2 regions of the Stenotrophomonas sp. S41 genome follow, and region 1 is predicted to be linked to the other one. Evidence: predicted binding sites of a transcription regulator. Region 1 holds the regulator's gene; the other holds the start of a gene.
The links. The regulator FliA, encoded in region 1, starts transcription of late flagellar genes. The targets are predictions, from matches to a motif close to TAAAGTTTNNCNNNCNNNGGCCGATAA.
Positions count from the first base shown of each region.

Region 1 (3,467 bases):
GATGCCGAGGAAGCCGGCGCCGCCCTTCAGCGTGTGGTAGCCACGGAAGACCGCGTTGAGCTGGTCGTTGTCCTGCGGTGCCTGTTCCAGCGACACCAGCTGTTCGCCCAGGCGATCCAGGATTTCCTGGGCCTCGATGATGAAATCGGCAGTGATGTCGTCGGCAACCGCGCTCATGCTTACAGCCCCAGGTCCGACAGCAGGTCGTCGGCGTCGTTCTGCGAGACCGCGTGGCGGTCCAGTCCCTTCAGTGCCGGCCCGGCAAGTTCCGGGTCGGTGCGATGCTGTTCCGGCGGCAGGCCGAGTGCGCCGAAGCCTTCGTGCACGCGGCGGACGATGCCGACCACGCGACGGATGATCTGCCCGGTCAGGTCCTGGTAGCTCTGGGTCAGGGCGATCTCGGTCAGGTTGTGGCGGATGCGCTCAAGCTGCTCATCCTGGCCCGGCTGCAGGCCATCGGCACGCAGCTGTTCGGTCAGGGCGCGGCATTCCTCGGCCAGGTCCAGGGTGCGGTGGGTGGCCTGTTCGGTCATCGCCACCACGTGGTCCAGGCGTGCGCAGGCATCGTCCAGCTCGCCGGCCTCGTCGGGCACGGTCGGCAGTTCGCCCAGGGCCTGGCCCAGCTCGCGGGCCAGCCGCGAAAGGCCGCTCATCATCGGCTGGGTACGCGCGGCCACGAGGCTGTCGATGCGCTGGCGCCAGGCGGTCTCGTCACCCGACTCCAATGCATCCAGGGCCTCCTGCAGGCGCAGGGCGAGGGCGCTTCTGTCGACCTGGGCGTCCATCAGGCGCTCGCTGCCAGGCGTTCGAAGATCTTGCCGAGCTTCTCTTCCAGGGTCTGCGCGGTGAACGGCTTGATGATGTAGCCGTTGACGCCGCTCTGGGCCGCTTCGATGATCTGCTCGCGCTTGGCTTCGGCGGTCACCATCAGCACCGGCAACGTCTTCAGCTTGGCATCGGCGCGGATCGCCTTGAGCAGCTCGATGCCGGTCATCACCGGCATGTTCCAGTCGGTGACCACGAAATCGAACGGCTGGCTCTGCAGCAACGACAGCGCGGCATGCCCGTCCTCGGCTTCGGCGGTGTTGGTGAAGCCCAGATCGCCCAGCAGGTTCTTGACGATGCGACGCATGGTCGAGAAGTCGTCGACGATCAGGATGCGCATGTTCTTGTTCAAAGCAGAGTTCCTTTGTTGTTCACTGCGGGCGGCCGGGGGCAGCCGCCTCGCGCATGTTCATTCTTCGAGGCCGGCGTCGGCCGCCTCGAAAACCTTCAGCCGGCCGCGCAGGCGCAGCACGGCCTGGCCGTGGATCTGGCAGACCCGCGATTCGCTCACGCCGAGCACCGCGCCGATCTCCTTCAGGTTCAGCTCCTGCTCGTAGTAGAGCGAGAGCACCAGCTGTTCGCGCTCGGGCAGGTGGCCGATGGCCTTGCCCAGCTCGCGGCCGAACTCGCCGCGCTCCAGCACCTGCTGCGGGGTCGGGCCGCCCTGGGCAACCGTGTCCAGCTCGCCCTGGTCCTCGATGCGCGATTCCAGGCTCAGCACCTGGCCACGCGAGGCGTCTTCCATCAGGCGCAGGTACTCGGGCAGGGGCATGTCCATCGCCGCGGCCACCTCGGTGGCGCTGGCGGCGCGGCCGCTGCTCTGCTCCAGTCGGCGGATGGTGGCGGCCGCGTCGCGGGCACGGCGGTGCACCGAGCGCGGTACCCAGTCACCACGGCGGATCTCGTCGATCATCGAGCCGCGGATGCGGATCGAGGCGTAGGTCTCGAACGACGCGCCCTGGTCGGCGTCATAGCTGCGCGAGGCTTCGATCAGGCCCATCATGCCGGCCTGGATCAGGTCGTCCACCTCGACGCTGGCCGGCAGGCGTGCCGCCAGGTGGTGGGCGATGCGCCGCACCAGGTCGGAATGCTGGGCGATGACATCGGTCGCGCTGGCGCGCTGGACTTCCTTGTACTGGGCTGCACCTTTCATACGGTCACCCCACGCTGCTTGAGGATGCGTTCGAGGAAGAACTCGACGCCGCCACGCGGTTCGGTCGGCGCCTGCCAGCGGGCGGTGCGGCGGGCGATCTCGGTGATCGCCAGCGCGGCCGGGCTGGACGGGTAGGCCTTGACCACCGGCTGCTGGCGCTGCACCGACAGGCGCAGCCAGTCATCCTGCGGCACGCAGCCCAGGTAGTTCAGCGAGACATCGGCGAGGAACTTCTCGCAGACGCGGGTCAGCTTTTCGTACAGCACGCGGCCCTCGTTGGGGTCGCGCACCATGTTGGCCACCACCTGGATGCGGTCCACGCCACGTTCGCGCGAGAGCACCTTGATCAGCGCGTAGGCGTCGGTGATCGAGGCCGGCTCATCGCAGACCACCACCACGGTGTCCTGCGCGGCCTGGCAGAAGGTCAGCACGCCATCGGTGATGCCGGCGGCGGTGTCCACCACCATGATGTCCAGCTCGCGTTCCAGTTCGGAAAACACGTTGACCAGGCCGACATGCTCGGCCGGGGCCAGTTCGGCCATGTGCCGGCGGCCCGAGGCGGCCGGGACCACCAGCACCCCGTTGGGGCCCTCGATGATCACGTCCTCCAGGCTGCAGCGGCCGGCCACCAGGTCGGCCAGGGTGAACTTCGGGTTCAGGCCGAGGATGACGTCGATGTTGGCCAGGCCCAGGTCGGCGTCCAGCAGCAGGGTGCGTTTGCCCATGCCCGCCAGCGCCACGGCCAGGTTGGCCGACACGTTGGTCTTGCCCACGCCGCCCTTGCCGCCGGTCACCGCGATGGTGCGGACAGGGCCAAGCGGCTCGCTGCGGGTGGCCGACAGCGGGAAGGTATTGGTCAGCTTGGCGTACTCACGCGACGGCATGGTTCAACTCCGGGTTGCAGGGCATATCGGCCGCTCGGCGCAAATCTTCAAGGCGAAGTACAAGATTGGCTGCACTGGCCCGGTGCAGGTCCTCCGGGACGTCCTGGCCATCGGTCACCCAGGTGATCGGCAGGGCGTGGTCGACCGCCACCGACAGGGCGTTGCCGAAGCGGCCGGTCTCGTCCAGCTTGCTCAGCACCAGGCCCTGCAGGTTCGCCGCGCCGAAGCGGCGGACGACCTCGTCCATGTCGCCGAAGCTGGTGTTGGCCGGCAGCACCAGCAGGGTGCGCACCTGGCGTGCGGCGCGCAGCCACTGCAGCTGGGCGGCCAGGGCACGATCGCGCGGGCCGAGGCCGGCGGTGTCGATCAGCACCAGCTTGTAGTCCTGCAGGCGCTCCAGCAGCTGGTCCAGGTCGGTGCCGCTGTTGGCCTCGTGGACGGCGATGCCGAGCTGGCGGCCGTAGCCGTACAGCTGCTCGCGGGCGCCGACGCGCATCGTGTCGGTGGTCACCAGGGCGACGTCACGCGGGGCATGCTTCTCGGCGAAGCGCGAGGCGAGCTTGGCGATGGTGGTGGTCTTGCCGGCACCGGTCGGGCCGACCAGG
Region 1 is NZ_JACVTV010000017.1:15,949-19,415, forward strand. Features, by position in the region: gene IAE56_RS05940 (chemotaxis protein CheA) at 1-177, opposite strand, end outside; gene IAE56_RS05945 (protein phosphatase CheZ) at 180-785, opposite strand; gene cheY (chemotaxis response regulator CheY) at 785-1,177, opposite strand; gene IAE56_RS05955 (RNA polymerase sigma factor FliA) at 1,235-1,978, opposite strand; gene IAE56_RS05960 (MinD/ParA family protein) at 1,975-2,862, opposite strand; gene flhF (flagellar biosynthesis protein FlhF) at 2,849-3,467, opposite strand, start outside.

Region 2 (3,467 bases), on a different contig from region 1:
GGCTGTTGGCCTGCTGCGCATGCTCGGCGTTCTGGCGCACGGTGGAGGTCAGTTCCTCCATCGATGCCGCCGTCTCTTCCAGGTTGGCCGCCTGCTGTTCAGTGCGGCGCGACAGGTCGCTGTTGCCCGAGGCGATCTCGCCGGCCGCCAGGCGGATGCTTGCCGCCGACTGCTGGATCTGGCCGACGATCTGGGTCAGCTGCTGCACCGTGCTGTTGGCATCGTCGCGCATCACCGCGAACACGCCGTGGAAATCACCGTGCATGCGCGTGCTGAGGTCACCGGCGGCAATCGCGCGCAGCAGCGTGGAAAGCGCGGCCAGGTTGTGGTCGCTCACCTGCATCATGGTGTTGAGCGTTTCGACCATGCGCCGGAAGTCGTGCTCGAAGCGCTCCGCATCGCCGCGCACCGCGAAGTCACCCGCTGCGGCCGCAGCGGCCAGCTGCTGGATCTCCTCGTTGATCGCCCCCAGGTTGGCCTTGGTGGTGGCCATGGCCGCGGTGAACACCGCCTTCTCGCCCGGCAGGGCTTCCATGTCCACGCTGAGGTCGCCCACCGCGTAGCGCTGCATCACCTCCACCAGGCGCTGGGTGACCGCGTTGCTCGACGCCACCAGCTGGTTGCTGTCGGCCACCATGCGGCCGTACTCGCCCGGGAACGCGCTGGCATCCATGCGGTAGCTGATCTGGCCTTCGTCATGGCGCTGCGCCATTTCGGCCTGCGCCGCCATCACCGCCTGCAGCGTGCCGCGCATGCCCTGCATCGCCTCCAGCAGGCGACCCACTTCATCGTTGCCGCGCGACGGCAGTGCGGTATCCAGCTTGCCGGCCGCCACGTCGCTGGCGATGCGCACGGCCTGCGCCAGCGGACGGATGGCCAAGCCACGCAGCAGCACGTAGACCCCGGCGCTGAGGGTGAGCGCGGCAATCACGCCGACCAGCAGGGTCAGCCACAGCAGCTGGCGGGCTTCGGCGACGATCACCGCGTGCGGCACCACCACGCCCAGCGCGAAGTGCTGCGGAGCATCGCCGACCTGCATCGGCACGTACAGGCGCACGTTGCCTTCGGCATCCGGCTCGAACGCCTCGAAGGTCTTGCCCTCGGCAATCTGCGCCAGCATCTGCTGGGTTTCCGCATCGGTACGCGGCTTGCCGATCTCGGCGGCATTGGCCGCCGCCAGCACCACGCCCTTGGGCGAGAGCAGTTCGACCCGGCCGGCCCCCATCGGGGTCAGCGTGGCCAGGTGCTTCTGCAGAGCCGCCAGCGAGAAATCGACGGTGAACACGCCGAGGAAGGTGCCGTTCTCCACGATAGGCGTGCTCAGCGTGCTCATCAGCACCTGCTGGCCGCCGATGGCATAGGCATACGGCTCGCTGACCTTGGGCAGCTTGTCGCGGCTCGGGCCCATGTACCAGTCACCGGAGCCATCCGGCAGGTCGGTGTAGGCGGTCATCGGCGACTGCTGGGGCTTGCCGCCCTCCCAGGCCCAGTAGCTCATGAAGCGACCGGTGGCATCGTGCGCTTCGGTATTCACGAAGTCTGCATCCTTGCCGTCGAAAGCGTTCGCTTCCCACATGGTGCTCTTGCCCACCCATTCCGGGTGCGCCTGCAGCTGCTGGCCAACGACCGCGGCCAGTGCGGCGCGGTCCGGGGCATCGCCGCGGGCACGCTGGGCCAGCACGGTTTCCACCATCGCATCGTTGCTGGCGAAGGCCGTGCCCAGATCGGCAGACACCTTGCGCGCTTCGGCGACGGCTTCACTGGCCATGGTCTGGCGCGAGGCATTGACCAGGCTGGCACTGGCCTGGCGGTAGATGAGGAAAGCGGTGATGCCGAAGCAGAGCAGCGCGATCGAAGCAGTGCCCAGCATCAGCTTGTGGGCGATGCTGCCCGGGCGACGGGCAGCGGCAGAGCGGGAAGAAGGCATGGACAGGTCCGCAAGCAGTTCAGGACAACCGGCACCGGAACGGCACCGCGCAGATGCGCGATCCCTCGCGCCGCCGCCTGCCAGCTGCGGATCGAAACCCACGGTGGCAAGGCACGCACCGGGTTAGCGGCCGCAGGGGGGACGGATTGAGAAAAACCGCCTGCTCGAACCTGAACGCGCTCAGCCGTAGAGTCGAGCTTGCTCGATGTTCCGGCGCGTAGAGTCGAGCTTGCTCGACTGATCCACAGTGCAGTCGAGCAAGCTCGACTCTACAAAAGCGGCTGCATGCGCGGCAGTACTTCGATGCTGCCTGCGGCGTACTGCTGCAGCACGCCCTCCGGGCCGAAGCGCGGTTGCCAGCCCAGCGCCTGGCGCAGCCGGCTGCTGTCGTAGACACGGTCGATGCTGTGCGGCAGCGGCCAGCCCCGGCGGTCGAACTCGGCGAGCAGCTGCGGTACCCGGCGGGCCAGCACCTGGCGCGGGTTGGCGGCCAGCTCCAGGCAGTCACTGCGCTGGAACGGACTGGCCGCGCAGGCGATGTAGCGCTGGAACGGCTCACCCTCATCCACCAGCAGCGCCGCGTGGGCACTGGCCACGTCGCGCGCATCGATGCCACGGTGCAGACGGAACATGGCCATGCGTTCGGGTGGCTCGGGGAAGCAGCGCGCCATGCGCAGCACGCGCACCTCGAAGCCCTGCCCCGCCGCCTGCTCGGCCAGTGCTTCGGCCTGCAGCTTGGTGCGGTGGTAGATGGTGCGTGGCAGCGGTTCGGTCGTTTCGTCTATCCAGCGGCAGCCACCGGCCACTACCGCATGGCCGTACAGCGCCGTGGTGCTGGTCAGCACGAAGCGGCGCGCGCCGGCCTGCCGGGCCAGCTGCAGCAGCTGGCCGGTGGCATCGACGTTGATCTGCTCGAACACCGGATCAGGGACCAGGCCGACGTGCGGCGCGTGCAGGGCTGCGGTGTGGATCACCGCGTCCACACCCCGCACGGCGCGCTCCAGCGCCTGGCGGTCGGTGACATCGGCAATGATGCGGGTGGTGTTGAAGGGCATGCGATCCAACCCCACCACGTCGTGCTCGGCGGCCAGCGCACCGAAGATCGCGCGCCCGATCCGCCCGGAACTTCCGGTCAACAGGATCTTCATTGAATCCATTCGCTCGACAGCGCCCGGGAGCTACCGGGATCCCTCGATTCTAGGCGCGCGCGCGGGCACGGCAACAGCCTGTTCACCTGCGTGACGCGGTAGCGAAGCGTCAAGCGCGTGCATGGCCAGCGTGAAAGCGGCGCCGCGAACATGCACCTGCCATTACCGTGGGCTGTGCAGCATGGGACCGGTCGTCGAAGCTGGCGGCGTCCCTACCGCACAGGAGACACAGCATGGCCAACGCACCCCACGGCACACAGAATCGCGGCTTCGCCTCGATGGATGAAGACAAGCAGCGCGCCATCGCCGCCAAGGGCGGCCGCGCGGCCCACGCATCGGGCAACGCGCATGAATTCAATTCCGCCGAAGCACGCGTCGCCGGCCGCAAGGGC
Region 2 is NZ_JACVTV010000059.1:6,435-9,901, forward strand. Features, by position in the region: gene IAE56_RS13140 (methyl-accepting chemotaxis protein) at 1-1,927, opposite strand, end outside; gene IAE56_RS13145 (NAD(P)-dependent oxidoreductase) at 2,197-3,075, opposite strand; gene IAE56_RS13150 (KGG domain-containing protein) at 3,309-3,467, shown strand, end outside.
Region 2: a site for FliA is predicted at 2,051-2,077, ahead of IAE56_RS13140 (methyl-accepting chemotaxis protein). Genes of this name have one in related genera too.